Regions from separate parts of the Glutamicibacter sp. 363 genome, predicted to be linked through region 4. Evidence: riboswitches for the same ligand, from Rfam matches in the RefSeq annotation. Region 4 holds a riboswitch; each other region holds the start of a gene.
The links. A riboswitch is a leader RNA that binds a small molecule or an ion and turns the genes downstream of it on or off. The one in region 4 is predicted to bind thiamine pyrophosphate.

Region 1 (4,209 bases), on a different contig from region 4:
TGCCGATCTTGATCGCGTCGATGCGCACATCTGCGGACACCGATTCCAGCTGCTTGGCCACGAATTCCGCGTCGACGGCCTGCACCGCATCCACCCCTAGGGTGTTCTGCGCGGTGAGCGCGGTGATCACGGCCATGCCGTAGCCGCCGTTGGCGCCGATGGCCTTCAGATCCGCCTGGATGCCCGCGCCTCCCGAGGGGTCGGAGCCGGCAATGGAAAGAATGTTGAGGCTCATTTGGCACCTTCCCAGCGGTCCAGCAGTTCGGCGCTGGCCGCCTGCGGATCCTCGGCGGCGCAGATCGCGCGGACCACCGCCATGCCGGCGGCCCCGCCGTCGCGCAGCGCCGCGGCATCCGCGGCGGTCAGCGAGCCGATGGCCACGGCGGGCAGCTCGGTGAGCCGCTTGGCCCGCAGGAATCCATCGATGCCCAGCGGGGTGGGATGGTCCTTCTTCGTGGGCGTCGCGCGGATCGCCCCGACCCCCAGGTAATCGAGGTATTTCGCGTCGGCGTTGGCCCCGGTCAGCTGTTCATCGGTGGAAGCGCTGAGCCCGATAATCCCCTCGCCGATGATTTCGCGGGCGTAGCGCACCGCAATATCCTTCTGCCCGATGTGGATGCCGGTGACCGCGGCACCCGCTGCCCGTGCCGCGAGGAATACGTCGATGCGGTCGTTGACCAGCAGTTCGGCCTTGCCGGCGGTGAGTTCTGCCGCCGCGCAGGTAAGTTCGAAGAATTCGCGGGCGGTCTCGTTCTTGGCCCGCAGCTGCACCCATTGCACACCCGCGGCCACCGCACCTTCGATGACTTCCAAGGTGCTGCGCGGCTGGCAGCTTTCGGTGTTGGCTACCAGGTAGATTCCCAGATCACGCATTATTTGCCTCCTCAAGGCGCAGGTTGTGCAATTCCTCGGGGTCCAGCAGCGAGAGTTCGTCGAGGAAGGCCGCGGCGAAACTTCCCGGACCGCGGCCGATGGCCAGGGCCTTTTCGGCGGCCAGTCCGTACAGGCCGTGGGCTGCGATCGCCGCGTCGAACGGGTCTTCGCTCACCGCGAGCATTCCGGCGCAGATTGCACCCAGGGCGCAGCCGCCGCCGGTAATCCCGGTCAAGCCGATCCCGTTGCTGTGCACCAGCGTGGTGCGTTTGGCATCGATGATCGCATCGGCCGCCCCGGAGATCGCGACCACCGAACCATATTCGGCGGCCAACTGGCGTCCGGCCTCGATGGCCGCGTGCACGGTGTCCTGCGCGTCCACTCCGCGCCCGGTCGAGCTCCGCCCGGCCAGCGCCAGAATTTCCGAGGCATTGCCGCGGATCAGGGTGGGGCGCTGGGTCACGATTTTTCGCGCGAAGTCAGTGCGCACCGGCAATGCGCCCACGGCCACCGGGTCCAGCACCCAGGGGGTGCCGGCCTGGTTCGCACCGTGAACCGCTTCGTCCATGGCGCGCAGCTGTTCGGTGCTCGGGGTGCCCAGGTTCACCAGGACCGCGGAGGCCACCGCGGCAAATGGCCCGGCTTCGCCGGGCAGGTCGGTCATGGCCGGAGCCGCCCCGGAGGCCAGCAGCGCATTCGCGGTGAAGTTGGTGACCACGGTATTGGTCAGGCAAAACACCAAAGGGGATTGTTGCCGGTAATTCCGGGCAACGGAAGTCAGGGTCATGCGACATCCCTCCGCTAGTTTGAACTAGTTCAGGTTCGACGGGTCTCATCTCAGTCGGTGAATCCGACACCCCGTGTCACTGGCTAGAGCGTACTCACCAAAGCCGCGGAAGAACAAATTATTGCCGCGCCCGGCGTTGCACCAGCGCCCTGACGGTGGCCTCGTCGATTCCCTGAGCTCGGGCCAGCTCCCACACCCGATCCACCGCTTGAACCAGATCACCGGAGGATTTCTCCATATCGGCTCCGGCGTTCACCACCGTTCCGGCACGCCGCCGGGAGGAAACCAGGCCGGTGGCTTCGAGTTCCTTGTAAGCGCGGGCCACCGTCCCGGAAGCGACCCCCAAATCGGTGGCCAGTGCCCGCACCGTAGGGAGCTTGCTTCCCGCCGGCAGCTCGCCCAAGGAAATCAGCGAAGAGATTTGCGTGCGGATCTGTTCATAGGGCGGAACCGCCGCGTCCAGGTCCACGAAAATATGTTGGCTCATACGCGCTGCGGCACCCTAGTTTCTGGGCGGGCCAAAATGATCACTGCCGGGCAGCAGAAGACGATGATCCCCACGGCCGAAACGTAGGGACCTGCCTCGTAACCCCAGGCCAGCATGGCGACGGCCGCCGCGGTGACTACACGGAGGGCGCGTAGTTCGTGAACCTGGCGATACCAAATTTCTTGCTCCACGGTGACATCCCAAGGCAAGGCCGCACGCCGAACCCACCAGATGTGGCAGGCGGTAGCGGCAAGCAACGCGAGGAGCGCACCCAGCGCAAAGACCGGTTTGACCGGAACTAGACCCCAAAAATATTCGAATGGTGGATTGATCAGCAGGTATGTGGCGCCGATGAGCAAGAGTCCGGCGAGCACATAGACATAGCGCGGCAGGTCTGCGCTGTGCCGAGCCAGTGAATGGGTTCCCCTGGACTTCAGGTGCAGGTAGCCCAGGAACCCGGCATTGAGCACCAAGAACAAGAGGGCTACCACCAGGAGCGACACAATTGCCTGCGGGGCATTCTCACCGGGGCGCGCATTGTCCGCGTACTCGGTCTGCACAAGCGAGGAGGAGCAGGCCAGTGCGATGAGTGTGAGCGCGGTGGTGAGGAATCCAATGGCAAACAAATTTTCGCGCATCCGCAAAAAGGAGGAGGCAGGCTTTGGGCTAGTGGTTCTGGCAAAATTTTCCGGTGGCTTCCACAATGCCATGGCGATGAAGGTGATGAGCATGGCCACGTTAGCGGTGTTTTGCCAGGGTTGATACATGGTGCGATCCAGCGACATAAGCCACGAGGCCTTGTAATGCAGCGACGAGGCTCCAACGGAGGCAAAGGCCAGGATCGAGGTGCGCAGCAGCCGGTTGAGCCAGACTTCGCGCAATACCTGGTTATCGTGGGGGCTGAGCGAACCAAGCGGTTTGCGCAGCAAAATGAAGAGCATCGCGATGAGTAGGGCCAGCGCCAGGGAGGCCAGGTTGATGGCAAACAGGGCCAGCATCTGGTCCGCCGCACGCAGTCCGTCGGTCGCGGACTGCGAAACCCAGGTGCTTCCGTAGGCGTCCGAGGAGGCAACCTCATATTGCGGGGGGACCCCGGTGACGTCGCGGATCATCCACAGGGTAAGACCGGCGCCGAGGAGTACCAGCGCGGCGACGGCACTCAAGGCCTTAGGCAACGGCGTCATCATCGAGCGAGGTTCCAGGGAGGCCGCGCGCACATTCGCCACCGACGCCGGCCAGGAGTAGAGGCCGATCAGATAGATCGACAGCAGCCAGAGTGCCGGACCGGTGGCGGCGAGCAGATCGCTGGCCCACAGGGATTCGCCGGCGCCGGCATGGGCCGCTTGCTGGTTGCTCACCCCGCCGGAACTGCTTACGAAGAAGGCAATCAGCGCGCACCAGAAGGAGTGGGATCTCGCCCGCAGCAGTGCGGGCCTGTTGTCTTGACGGGCAACCGTGCGCAGCCACGCGTAGATCAGGGCTGCGCCGATCGCCATGCTGAACGCGGCGGTGGAGAGTTGATCCATAATTACCTCCGTAAGTTGAAAAACTAATGTATCAAACACCTGATACAAATGGAATATCCCGGGGAATCAATGAAGTAGCATCGAGCCATGGGTCTCTTTACCTCAAATCCGCTTCCAGATCCCGTCGGCGACGCCGCACCGCCGGTAGACGAGCATCCCTCGCGCATCACCGAGGTCCTCGGGCACCTGCGCCGATCCGCCGACACCCGCATCACGCACCCGCGGCGCTTTCGCGCCCAGCAGCTGCGTGCCCTGGAAAAGATGCTGGCCGAACGCACGGGAGAATTCCTCGACGCGCTCGCCGAGGACCTTGGCAAGAGCGCCACCGAGGCGAAGTTCAGCGAAATCGACGTGGTCCGTTCCGAAATCGACCACGCCCAACGGCATCTCTCGGAGTGGATGGATTCAACCGCCGTCAAGGTTCCCTTCGCGCTGCAGCCGGCCATGGCCAAGGTCGAACCCCGGCCGCTGGGGGTCGTGCTGATCATCGGGCCGTGGAACTATCCCTTGCAGTTGATGCTGGCTCCACTGGTCGC
Region 2 (4,209 bases), on a different contig from region 4:
GAGCGTACTTCTCGTTCTCCACCCCGGCCTGGCGTGCCCGGGTAGGTGCGAATGCCAATTCTTCGCGGACGCTTTGCGTGACGAATTGATGTTCCGGTTCCTGGAATACCGACCCGATCCGTGCAACCAATGCCCCTGCCCGCCAGCTGAAGGGCTGCGGACTCAGCCCATCGGCCAGGTTGCTGCTTGCTTCGACACTGCCCGTAGCCGGCTCAAGCAATCCGCCTAAGGTCAGCGCCAAGGTGGATTTCCCTGCACCATTTTCCCCGCGAATCACCAACGCTTGGCCGGCGCGCAGCCGCAAGTTGATTTCGGCTGTGGGCACCGCTTGTGCATGGCGCGCCGCGCGCAGTTTCACCGCCGCGAGCAGTTCCTCGCCCTCGCGTGAGTGGAGAGGTTCGGTGTGTGGAACGTAGCCGGGAATCCAGATACCCGCCATGGCTAATTCACGGCGAATCTTTTCATTCTCAAAGAGCGCCCGCGGCTCGAGGTCGTGGGCGATCCCGCCGCCAGGGGCAAGGACGAGTACGCGGTCAACGTGCTCTGCCCAGGCTTGCAAGCGATGTTCCACCACAAGCAGTGTCGCACCGGTGTCATTGGCGGCGGCAAGCACCGCATCACGCAGCGGCTCGATCCCCGAAGGGTCGATATTTGCGGTTGGTTCGTCCAGAAGCATCAGACCGGGGCCCATGGCAAGAATCCCGGCCAAGGCCAGCCGCTGCTTCTGGCCGCCGGAGAGTTCCTGGGTGCGGTGCGACAAGTCCAGATTCCCAAGTCCTACCGCGCGAAGCACCTCGGGGATTCGCGACCGGATCAGTTCCGGAGCCATTCCAAGATTCTCCGCGCCGAAGGCGACATCGTCACCGACCCGGCTCTGCACGATCTGTGTTTCGGGGTCTTGCTGCATCAGCCCGACCGGGAAGCTTCGGGCGAAGGCATCTCGTCGCTGAATCTGCAGTTTGCCGGTCGCCTGCTGCCGTTCGTCGATCTCAAGAACTCCAGCCAAGGCGTGCAAGAGCGTTGATTTACCGGCGCCGGATGGGCCTAGCAGCAGGACCTTTTGCCCGGCAGGAATATGCACGTCCAGTCCGCTGAGCGCCGGCAATGGACGTTCGGCATGGTGCCAGCCAAAGTTGTCGGCCGTGATCTCAAAGCCGCCACCGCCGAGGTGCCCGGGGGTGGCTTCGGTAGTCGAAGAACTCAATTCAGGCACTGCGCAGCGAACCTTCAAGGTGTGCCGAACGGCTAGCCAATGCTCCCAGAGCACCGGTCTTCGCCAGAGCACGGGTTGCCAACCACGAGAGAAGTCCGGCAATAACTAGGCCGGAAATGCCCATGGCAACTACGTGGAACAGCTTCATCGCCTCGGTGTACTCAGCGAAGTAACCCAGCAGGTAGGCTTCGCCGATTCCGCCGAAAATTCCCGACATGAATCCCGCAAGCAGTGCCACCGGCAGGTTCCACCGGCGGTACCTCACTGCGGCAAAGACCACCTCGGCTCCGAGCCCCTGGATCAGGCCGGAGAACAGCACCGCTAATCCCCATTGGGAACCTAGCAAGGCTGAGATGACGGCGGCGAGGATCTCGCAATACAGCGCGGCACCGGGTTTCCGGATAATCAACGCACCGAGCACCGCGGGAAAAAGCCACATGCCAGATACGAAGGCGCTTGCCGGTGGGAAAGCCACGAAAGCAAGGCTGACCAATCCGTATCCGGCGTTCCAAGCCCAAAAGATAACGCCCGAGGCGACCGCGATTACCGAGGCCACAACGATGTCGACCACGCGCCAGCTGGCACGGTTAGTTGCTGGTGCAACGTTCATAAGGTTTGTCCTCCTATGTAAGGAGGGGAGATGCACGGACCGGTGGGCGTTTAATCGCGCGCCATGATCCGCATCCGAGATGCTCGACTTCCTTCGCCGGTACTAGCCGGGGCAGGTTCGAGGGTCTGCGATCTATCGCACTCTCAGCGTCTTGCACCGCGAACGGCATGACGCTCCCCTGTCGGAATGATTACTGCTCAACCACCATACCGCAGGTATGCTGGGCTACAGAACGAAACCTTACGACGCGAATGCGAGGTCCTCATGAACTCAGTGCAGAAGCTTGTTACCCTTGGAATTTCAATGGGAGCGGGAATGCTTGGAAGCCGACTGGTCGACAAGGTCTGGAAAGGCTTCACCGGAAACGACGCGCCACGTCACGGCAAGGAAGCAGCCGCGGAAGCGAGTATGCGCCAGGCTTTGGGGTTCGCCATTTTCTCCGCCGTGGTCGCATCGATTATCCAGGTGCTGGCTGATCGCGGCACCAACAAGGCCATGAAGAAGTTCAGCAAGTAACATTGCCGAATTCCTTTGGTGGGGCAGGCCATTTGGCCTGCCCCACCAAAGTTTAACCAGCAGCTAGGTGCTCTCGGGCTCGTCGTTCTGTGCAGGTTTCGCTGGCGGCACCGCTGCGGTGGTTCCGGTCGTCTGCGAATGATTGCTAATGACCTGTTTTAGTTCATCAACATGCAAGGTTTCTTTCGCCACGTGCTTCGTGCGATATCCGGCGCGGCCAATCATGTGCGCCGATACCGGGGCAGTCAGCAGCTGCAATCCCCAGGCCAAAGCAAAGACCGGGATCAGTCCCCAGCTGCGCAAGTGGATGATGAGTCCGGCGAAGAGCAGCAGGAAGCCCAATACTTGTGGTTTGGTGGCCGCGTGCATGCGTGAAAGCAGATCCGGGAAGGTAATTAAACCGATTCCGGCGATCAGCGACATCAGGGAACCAAGTACCAGCAAGAGCGCAGCGAGTGCTTCTAAGAACGTGTCCATTAGGCGTTCCTCTGATCCGATACGAACCGCGAGACGGTAACCGAGCCGATGAATCCCAAGGTGCAGGCAACCACCGTGAACAGCAGGTAATCGGTGTGCCGGTTCAGCGCCATGTCTAGGCACAGCGCACTGGAAATGATCAACAGCATGACGTCGAGAGCGAGCACCCGGTCAAGAATCGAGGGGCCCTTGAAAACCCGCCACAGGCAAGCGATAGAGGCCAGCGCCAACATCACTCCGCCAATCCATACAGCTATTTCAATCATTTCTTGGGCTTCCTGCTGGAGAAATCCGGACCGCATTCATTCTTGATCGCCTCGTATTCATCGGGGCTTCCGATGGCCATGATCAACCGGCGTTCAATGTCGTGGATATTCGCTCGCGCCTTTTCCACATCCGCATCGCTATTCACATCGAGATAGTGCAGGTACAAGGTGGAACTGCTGCGGTCCACGTCCACCACGAAGGAACCTGGGATCAGGGTCAGCACATGGCCCACGGTCATCACTACCAAGTCAGATTCGGTGCGCAGCGGCACTGCGATCACCGCGCTGCGTGCCTTCTTACGGCGTACTATCGCAACTCGCGCCACATGGCCGCTGGCGACGAATACCTGCATCAGGAACCACGCGAAGAGCTTCAGGCAATACCAAAGGTTTATTCGTCCGGGAAGCACCACCGGCGGCAGCGGGAATAGATTCACGATGACGATCGAAATAATCGCGCCAAACAATAGATTCCCGGCCGAGAAGTCCTGCCACAGTGCACCCCATACGAAGATGAGCAGCAGGAGCAACGGCCACTCCTGCTTGAAGGTGGCACGGTGACGGACACCGGAGGTATCCAGCGCATCATCGATGCGCTGGTCACGATGTTTGAGGTTCTTGTCCTTCATGCGCCTTTCCTCCTAACTCAACGGTAGTACTGCGTTGATGAATGGTTCACGTGCAATCAATTCGGCCGCCACGCGTTCACAGAAGGCGAAGATCGGCCCGGCGAAAATGGTCAGCGCGATACCTGCGGCAACGAGCGAACCGGTCGCGTAGCGCATCCCCCAAGGCAGGGACTCGGATTCCAACTCGCGGGCAAGCTTCCTGCCCAGATGCGGGGACTCGGCGCCGCCTGCCGCGGCATGTTCCAGAACCCGCGTCGATTCTGCGATCAATTGCGCGTTCGGCACCTCGGCATCCGCCGCACGGCGCCAGAACATACGCGCCCACACACGAATAATCGCAAGCAGGGTCAGCAAACTGGTCAGCAGCCCGGCGCCGATGACCACCCAAGTCAAGGCGTCTGCCTCGGACGACGCCGCATGCAACAGCCCGAACTTCCCGAGGAATCCGGAGAAGGGCGGGATGCCGCCGAGGTTGATGGCCGGAATGAAGAAGAGCAC
Region 3 (4,209 bases), on a different contig from region 4:
GCCAATCCGAGGTAATGCGGTCGATTGCGCTGACCGAATGCTCGCGAACCTCCGTGAGCCGCTGCTGCCCCAGTTCGGTCAAGGCAAACTTTCGCGCAACACTGCCCGCCGGATCGAGGATTCGTTCGAGATAGCCGTCCCGCACAGCGGTGGTGGTTTGACGTTGCAGGGTCGAGGCGTCGAGGAGAAAAACCGTGCTCATTTCACCGATCGACATCGGCCCCTGGACTTCGATGCGGCTCATCAGCAGATAGACGCTGCGATCCAAGCCATCACCGCTTCGGCGCTGCGCGATGGTGTAGCGGCTGAGCAGCGTTTGCTCATACTCGATATCTGCTGTGCGGCGTTTCATGTACCTAATTCTCCACTTCTACTCATTCGATCATACCCGAACATGTATTATGAACATTTTATGTATCTTACACATTCATTCTGAGAGGCTCTCGTGTCCAAACCCACCTCTGCCGGGATTCCCGGCTCAGGTCTAGCCGTCGCCGTTCTCGCCTCCGCGGGCATCGCGTCGTCGATCACCCAGACCATGGTCACGCCGCTGATCCCGCAGCTTCCCAGCATCTTTGGCACCTCAGCGTCAAACACCGCGTGGATCATCACCGCCACGCTACTTGCAGCCGCGGTGGCAGTACCAATTTCCGGGCGCTTGGGCGACCTCTTTGGCAAACGGCGCATGCTGCTCATCCTGGCGCTGCCACTGATCCTCGGTTCCATCGTGTGCGCCATGGCCCCCACGGTGGAGGTCATGATCGTCGGCCGCGCGCTGCAGGGCCTTGGCTCGGGCATTGTGCCACTGGGCATCGCCATGCTCCGTGACCTGGTTCCGAAGGAACGCCTGTCTTCGGCCATCGCCACGGTCAGCGCCACGCTGGGCGTCGGAGGTGCAATTGGCATGCCGATCTCAGCCGCCGTCATTGATTTCGCCAACTGGCGCGCCCTGTTCTACGGCAGCGCGGTAGTCACGCTGCTGGTAGTCATCGCCATCTGGAAACTCATCCCTGCCCTGCCAGCAGGAGCCGCCGGACAGCGCTTCGACTGGCTGGGAGCCATTGGGCTGGGCATTGGCCTGATCTCGCTCATGCTTGCCGTCTCCAAGGGCTCCTCTTGGGGCTGGGCGGCACCGCTGACGCTGGGCCTGTTCGGAATCGCCGCCCTCACGCTGCTGCTCTGGGGCATTTGGGAAACACGGACCAAGGATCCACTCGTTGACCTGCGCACCGCTGTTATTCCGCGCGTGCTGCTGACAAATATCGCCTCAATCTTCGTCGGCTTCGGAATGTACGCCAGCATGCTGGTCATGCCACAGATCCTGCAATTGCCGTCGCAGACCGGCTATGGCTTGGGCCAGTCGATTCTCGCAGCCGGCCTCTGGATGGCTCCAGGCGGCCTGATGATGCTGGTGCTCTCCCCTGTCGGCGGGCGGCTTTCCGACGCACGAGGCCCGAAGTTCACGCTGGTACTTGGCGTTTCGGTCATCGCCGTCGGCTACGGACTGACCCTGCTGGGCATGAGTAGCGCGTGGAGCCTGATGCTCACCAGCCTCGTCATCAACGGTGGCGTGGCACTGGCCTACGGCGCCATGCCGGCGATCATCATGGGCGCAGTCCCCCGCAGCGAAACGGCTGCGGCCAATGGCTTTAACACGCTGATGCGTTCACTGGGTACCACCACAGGCGCCGCGGTCATCGGCCTGGTACTGGCCCAGATGACCACCGATTTCGGCGGAGCTTCACTACCGTCAGAATCCGGATTCCGCATGGCGCTGATACTTGGAGCTGGCATTTCCGTGGTCGCGGCCATCTTGGCGGCCTGCATTCCTAACGCCGGGAAGAAGCCCGCGATCGAAGTCGACGCATCGCAGGAACTCAGCCTGAACAAGTAGTCGCCCCGACTCTTCGGAATTGCCGAGTTTATGCTCAGCTTTGACATAGAAACCCCGGGTAATGTCGTAGACACCTCCTTGAAGGTGCGAGTGATGATCGTAAGGCTCCCGTTGGATATTGCCCAACGGGAGCCTTTCACTTTAAAGTTTCTCGTCTTCCTTGCAAGACCACGTTGCCAGTCGTGATACCTTGTTTGAGACCACACGGGTGCCCTCGCAGGGGCTGAGATCGGGCTAGCGCCGTCCGCGACCGTTGAACCTGTCCGGGTAATGCCGGCGAAGGAAGTGAGTTTCCCACAGTGGAACAATTTGAACAGCACCCTGCCCACACCCTTGCCTACCGTGAGTCTGCGGGAATTTCGGTTCCCGTCACGCAGATCCAGCTGGCAGATGCCCCCAACGGCGAGCCGAACGAACCGCTGCAGGTGTACCGCACCAGCGGCCCGGGAAGCGACCCGACCACCGGGCTGAGACCATTTCGAGAGTCGTGGATTCGTGAGCGTGGAGATGTCGAAAACTATGCAGGGCGCGAACGCAACCTGCACGACGACGGCAGATCCGCGGTCCGCCGCGGCACGGCGAGCGCCGAATGGGCCGGGCGCTCGGCACCACCGTTGCGTTCGGCCCCCGGGACGCGGGTCACCCAGATGCATTACGCACGGCAGGGGGTCATCACCCCGGAAATGCGCTATGTGGCCCTGCGCGAAGAATGCGACGTCGAGCTGGTGCGCAGCGAGCTAGCGGCCGGCCGGGCAATCCTTCCGCTGAATATCAACCATCCGGAATCCGAACCGATGATCATCGGCAAGGCCTTCTTGGTAAAAATCAACGCGAACATCGGCAACTCGGCGGTGACCAGCTCGATCGCCGAGGAAGTCTCCAAACTCCAGTGGGCCACCAAATGGGGTGCCGACACGGTGATGGACCTTTCCACCGGCGACGATATCCACACCACCCGTGAATGGATCATCCGCAACTCGCCGGTCCCCATCGGCACCGTCCCGATCTACCAAGCACTAGAGAAGGTCAACGGCGAAGCGAACGAACTGACCTGGGAGATCTTCCGCGACACGGTCATCGAACAGTGCGAGCAGGGCGTGGACTACATGACCATTCATGCAGGTGTGCTGCTGCGCTACATCCCGCTGACCGCCAACCGGGTCACCGGAATGGTCTCCCGCGGCGGGTCGATTATGGCCGGCTGGTGCCTTGCGCATCATCAGGAGAATTTCCTTTACACCCACTTCGACGAACTCTGCGAGATTTTCTCCCGCTACGATGTCGCATTCTCCCTGGGCGACGGGCTGCGTCCAGGCTCCATCGCGGACGCGAATGATGCGGCCCAGTTCGCCGAGCTGGATACCTTGGCGGAGTTGACCAAGCGTGCCTGGAAATATGATGTTCAGGTGATGGTCGAAGGCCCCGGGCATATCCCTTTCCATCTGGTGCGCGAGAATGTGGAACGCCAGCAGGAGCTTTGCGACGGGGCGCCGTTCTACACGCTCGGCCCGCTGGTCACCGATATCGCTCCGGGATATGACCACATCACCAGCGCAATCGGCGCGACCGAAATCGCCCGCTATGGCACCGCGATGCTCTGCTACGTCACGCCCAAAGAGCACCTGGGCCTGCCCAACCGGGATGATGTGAAGACCGGGGTGATCACCTATAAGATTGCGGCGCACGCGGCGGATCTCGCCAAGGGCCACCCGGGCGCCACGGCGCGGGATGATGCGCTGAGCAAGGCGCGCTTCGAATTCCGCTGGAATGACCAGTTCTCCCTTTCACTGGACCCCGTCACCGCTCAGGAATACCACGACGAGACGTTGCCGGCGGAACCAGCGAAGACCGCGCACTTCTGCTCAATGTGTGGCCCGAAATTCTGCTCCATGCGGATCTCCCAAGACATTCGGGATGAATACGGATCCGCCGAGGCACAGGCTGCATTGGCCGGGATGGCCGAGAAGAGCCGGCAGTTCCTTGAAAGCGGTGGCAAGGTATATGTCGGAGAAGAGATACCCGTTGGACCCGGCACGCTCTAGAACCGGGAAACCCGAAGCGCAGCCAAAGTGCCTGCACAGAAAGCGCGCTTAAAGTTATAAGTACCTCATTGAAGGTGCGAGTGATGATCGTAAAGCTCCCGATGGATTGTATCCATCGGGAGCTTTTCACTTTTAACCGTTCAACTCACCGGACGGCCCGAGCCCGACGGTTCAGACGAAGGCCCGAAATTTGTCGACGGAATGATCGGCAAACCTTTCCGCCGTTTCGGCATCAGCTACCGAGCGGTACTACGGGACCTTCCAACTCAAGAT
Region 4 (4,209 bases):
CGTCGGGCCAGGCGTACCGCCTCGGCGCGGGCAACCCGTAATTCGATGGTTTCATCCCGGGTGCGCCAGCCCGCCACCTCGAGGATCTGAGCGTTGCTCAAGGGTTTGCGGGCATCGATACCCAGCAGGGTCACACGCAGAAGCGCGGTGAGTGCGTTGACGTATTTCGTGCGTTCTACGGCCAGCATGTCACGGGCTGTGACCAGTACGCGTAATGCGGCGCGGGCCCCGTCGTTCTGCCGTGGAATACGTAACTTTTCGCAGTCCACTGGTAGCGCTGCTGCGGCCATTCTCTGGGCGTCTAGTGGATCAGTTTTGCCCACGCCGCGTCCGGCTTTTGCGTAGCCGCCGGGGGCTTCGGCGACCGTGTAACCGGCGTCGGAGACGGCGCCGGTGAGGATCGCTCCGTAGGAGGCTGTTCCTTCGATCACCCATAGGGTGTTGGCATCTCCACCGGTGCGTCTGTCGACCCAGGCGATGGCTCGTTTGATGCTGGCGCTGGTGGTGGGGAAATCGCGGGTTTCGAGGTGTTCACCACTGTTGGTGATGATGGCGTAGACATGCTTTTTCGCGTGGGTGTCCACGCCGATGATGTAGGAGTATGTTTTGGCGATGCTCTGGGGGAGGATAGTCATGCGGCTCGGTGCTCTCTTCTTTTCACGGACAAGGGTTTCGGCCGTACGGCCGGTACCGGTCCGGGGAGAGGTCACCGTCGGAGCAACACTGTGATGGGTCACGCCCTGTTGGGTGGACAATCTTCTGATCAGGCTACCGGGGTGGGCCGGGTAGGTGCCGGCCGCCCACCACCGAGAGCAGACAATTCCGGACAATGACACCATACGGGTCAGTAGTGTGATGAGTCATGTTCCCGGCAGTGAGAGGCCTGGTTCCTACCTTGCCAGCTGATCCCAGACCAGCCACTACAAGACTCACAGTGGTGTGAGAGGTGGGGGCTAGACACCCCCACCTACTCGATTCCGTTCCGCTGCGGCCCCGAAGAAAATCAGCCTCCCGCCGCCTCCGCGCGAAACTCCAGCGGACTGATCGGCGGGATGGGATCGGTGGGCAACCGCGCATAATTCAACACATCGATCCGCTGGCCATCGATCAGGAACTTGCCGCGCTCGCGTCCTTCGAGAATGAACCCGCAACGCTCGGCGACTATCCTCGACGCCGGATTGTTCACGCGCAAACCCAACTCCAGTCGCTGCAAGCGGTAGCTGGAGAATAACTCCGCCGAGAGGGCGGCCAACGCCCGGCTGCTCAACCCGCGGCCCCGATGCTCCGCGTGCAGCCAATACCAGACCCAGGCGCTCAGGTTCGCCTCATCGATGATCCCGCACACCAGGCCAACGAGCGCAGAATTCTCGACGACGGCCAACGGAACCTGCCGGGCCGGGAATTCGAGCAACATGCGGACATAGGCTTCGGCCTCGGCAAGCGTACTCACCTCGCCTTGCCGGGCCATATCCGGGCTCGAAAGGAAGGCCGCGAGGACTTGCGGTGCATCCGCTAGGCGAAGCGGACGCAAAGATGCCGTCGTTTGCCCAGCGGCGCCGAGCCGCCGGCCGCTGATCTGGGACGACGCAGATTGACCGGTGCCTTGATGAAAGAGCAATTGCCAACCTTGGGCCGAATGAACCCAGAGCGAGGTGCGTTGGCTCAGGTTCTCCGGCTTGGTTCGCCACCGCAGCATCAGCAGCGAATCGCTGAGCCTGCGCACGCGCGGATCATGCACTTCGTCCCTAGTCGATTCAACGACTGGTTCATTGCACAGCTGCTCGATAATCTGCGCGCGAGAATAGCACCTGCCCGAGGCACCAACCTCTTCGAAATCTGCGTGGAGCAGCCGCAATAATGCCTGCCGATCCCGGCGGACGGCAGGCAAGAGCAGTTGCCGTTCGCCATCGATGACAACCTGTGCCAGCCGATGATCGGTAGACAAATCCTCCGGACCACTGAATTCGCTCATGCCAACGAGTAAAACACAGGCAGAAGCACAGGTTGAAGTCATGAAGTTCGCCAAAGTGAGCTGAGGCATGCTTATAATCCAAGTACTCCGCGGGAGCCCAACAGCGATTGGGCTGAGAGGGCCATGTGCCGACCGCTACACCTGATGCGGGTCATGCCGCCGTAGGAAGGAAATGCCTTCGTGCATATAGTCATTGTCGGCGCCGGAATCATCGGGCTTGCCACGGCATTCGAACTGCGCGCCCGCGGCGCCGAAATCACGCTAGTGGATCCGGCGCCTGGGCTAGGAGCCAGCCACGCCGCGGCGGGAATGCTCGCACCGACCGCCGAAACCACCTGGGGACAGGGCGCACTTCACCGCCTGATGGCCACTTCGGCCAAGGAATACCCCGCATTCATTGACCGCGTGGAACAAACCACCGGCAGCAGACCAGCGTACGTAGAAAACTCCACGCTGGTCGTCGCCGCCGAAACCGCGGATATGGACGCACTGCTTGCGCTCATGAAGCTGCAAGCCTCGCTGGGATTCAGCGCCGAGCGGCTGCTGGGCAGCGCGGCACGCAAACTCGAGCCGGCGCTTGCCACCGGCATCGCCGGCGCCATCCGCTGCGCCGAAGACCAGCAACTGGACCCGCGGTCCCTGCTGCGCATCCTGATCGATGAGCTTGACCGGTCGATCGTGCGCGAAACGGCGGTGCGGCTGCTGCGCCAGGGATCACGGACCAGTGGAGTGCTTACCTCAACTGGCCAAGAAATCCATGGCGATCAGGTACTGCTTGCCAACGGGTTGGGCGCGCTAGCAGGTGCGCCGGCTCTGCCATTGCGCCCGGTCTACGGAGACATCCTCAGGCTCCAAGGACCGGTGGGCGCGCCGCTGATCAAGCACACCGTGCGCGGAATCGTGCATCGGCAGCCGGTCTACCTGGTGCCACGCACCGATGGAAGCCTCGTGCTGGGCGCGTCGAGCCGCGAGGACGGCCAAGAGCAGGTGAACGTGGGAGAAATGCACGCCCTGCTGGACAATGCGCGCAGGCTCGTGCCGGGCATCGTCGACACCACCTTGAACGAGGCGATCGTGCGGGCCAGACCGGCGACACCCGATGATCGGCCGCTGCTCGGACGCGTAGATGAGGGACTGGTGGTTTCCACCGGTTATTCGCGCCACGGGGTGCTGCTTACCCCGCTCGGCGCACGGCTGGGGACCGAGCTGCTGCTCGGGAACCCGGCAGATGCACAACAGCTGACCAGCGTTTCACTCGATAGGTTTGGCGCGCAACTCGCCAACAGCACACCATTTTAGGAGCCAGAGAAGATGCAACAGATCGAATTTATCCTCAACACCGAGGCGGCCACCGTGCCGGCGGGAAGCACCGTGCGCGAGCTGCTCGCGGCGCACTTGGGAAAGAGCATCGGAACGGACGGACGGGCCAGCGACGGGTCGCGTTTAGGCGTTGCGGTGGCGGTGGACTCGGCAGTTGTCCCGCGCAGTGGCTGGAATGACTTCGAGCTGAAGCCCGGCCACCGGGTTGAACTCGTCACCGCGGCTCAGGGAGGCTGAAGATGGAAGAGCTAACTCTTGACACCGATGGCTTCGAGGTCGCCGGGGAACGCTTCGACTCCCGGCTGATTCTCGGCACCGGCGGGGCGACCTCGATGCATACCCTCGAGCAGGCCCTGCATGTTTCGGGCACCGCGCTGACCACCGTCGCCATTCGCCATTTCGCCGCGGCCGGTTCCGGATCGGTGTACGAGCTTCTGGCGCGCAACGGGGTGCGCCCGCTGCCCAATACCGCCGGATGCTTCACCGCGCGAGATGCGGTGCTCACCGCCCAGCTGGCGCGCGAAGCGTTGGAAACCGACTGGATCAAGCTCGAGGTGATCGCCGATGAGCATACGCTGCTGCCGGATCCCATCGAATTGTTCGCCGCGGCCGAAGAACTCGTCGCCGACGGTTTTAAGGTGTTCGCCTACACCAACGATGATCCGGCCCTGGCCATGCGGCTCGAACAGCTCGGCGTGGCAGCGGTCATGCCGGCCGGATCCCCGATCGGCTCCGGAATGGGGATCCTGAATCCGCACAACATCTCAACGATTACCGCACGCGCCGGGATTCCGGTGATCCTGGACGCCGGGGTGGGGACCGCCTCGGATGCGGCCAAGGCGATGGAGCTCGGCTGCGATGCGGTGCTGCTCGCCAGTGCGGTGACCCGAGCGCAAAACGCGCCCTTGATGGCCGCC

Region 1: it holds a riboswitch for thiamine pyrophosphate, as region 4 does, so the genes downstream of both, thiM (hydroxyethylthiazole kinase) here and thiO (glycine oxidase ThiO) in region 4, are expected to answer to the same signal.
Region 2: it holds a riboswitch for thiamine pyrophosphate, as region 4 does, so the genes downstream of both, ACT3UA_RS14750 (ECF transporter S component) here and thiO (glycine oxidase ThiO) in region 4, are expected to answer to the same signal.
Region 3: it holds a riboswitch for thiamine pyrophosphate, as region 4 does, so the genes downstream of both, thiC (phosphomethylpyrimidine synthase ThiC) here and thiO (glycine oxidase ThiO) in region 4, are expected to answer to the same signal.

Annotation. Positions count from the first base shown of each region.
Region 1 is NZ_JBQSYR010000002.1:186,130-190,338, forward strand. Features, by position in the region: gene thiD (bifunctional hydroxymethylpyrimidine kinase/phosphomethylpyrimidine kinase) at 1-235, opposite strand, end outside; gene thiE (thiamine phosphate synthase) at 232-873, opposite strand; gene thiM (hydroxyethylthiazole kinase) at 866-1,660, opposite strand; TPP riboswitch at 1,650-1,744, opposite strand; gene ACT3UA_RS02435 (GntR family transcriptional regulator) at 1,779-2,147, opposite strand; gene ACT3UA_RS02440 (hypothetical protein) at 2,144-3,673, opposite strand; gene ACT3UA_RS02445 (aldehyde dehydrogenase family protein) at 3,761-4,209, shown strand, end outside.
Region 2 is NZ_JBQSYR010000025.1:27,914-32,122, reverse strand. Features, by position in the region: gene ACT3UA_RS14755 (ATP-binding cassette domain-containing protein) at 1-1,213, opposite strand, end outside; gene ACT3UA_RS14750 (ECF transporter S component) at 1,206-1,823, opposite strand; TPP riboswitch at 1,895-2,013, opposite strand; gene ACT3UA_RS14745 (DUF4235 domain-containing protein) at 2,088-2,339, shown strand; gene mnhG (monovalent cation/H(+) antiporter subunit G) at 2,403-2,816, opposite strand; gene ACT3UA_RS14735 (monovalent cation/H+ antiporter complex subunit F) at 2,816-3,082, opposite strand; gene ACT3UA_RS14730 (Na+/H+ antiporter subunit E) at 3,079-3,711, opposite strand; gene ACT3UA_RS14725 (Na+/H+ antiporter subunit D) at 3,724-4,209, opposite strand, start outside.
Region 3 is NZ_JBQSYR010000030.1:3,060-7,268, forward strand. Features, by position in the region: gene ACT3UA_RS15865 (MarR family winged helix-turn-helix transcriptional regulator) at 1-352, opposite strand, end outside; gene ACT3UA_RS15870 (MFS transporter) at 446-1,894, shown strand; TPP riboswitch at 2,089-2,196, shown strand; gene thiC (phosphomethylpyrimidine synthase ThiC) at 2,194-3,936, shown strand.
Region 4 is NZ_JBQSYR010000022.1:70,989-75,197, reverse strand. Features, by position in the region: gene ACT3UA_RS13985 (IS110 family transposase) at 1-635, opposite strand, end outside; gene ACT3UA_RS13980 (GNAT family N-acetyltransferase) at 1,004-1,972, opposite strand; TPP riboswitch at 2,052-2,157, shown strand; gene thiO (glycine oxidase ThiO) at 2,153-3,271, shown strand; gene thiS (sulfur carrier protein ThiS) at 3,284-3,529, shown strand; gene ACT3UA_RS13965 (thiazole synthase) at 3,532-4,209, shown strand, end outside.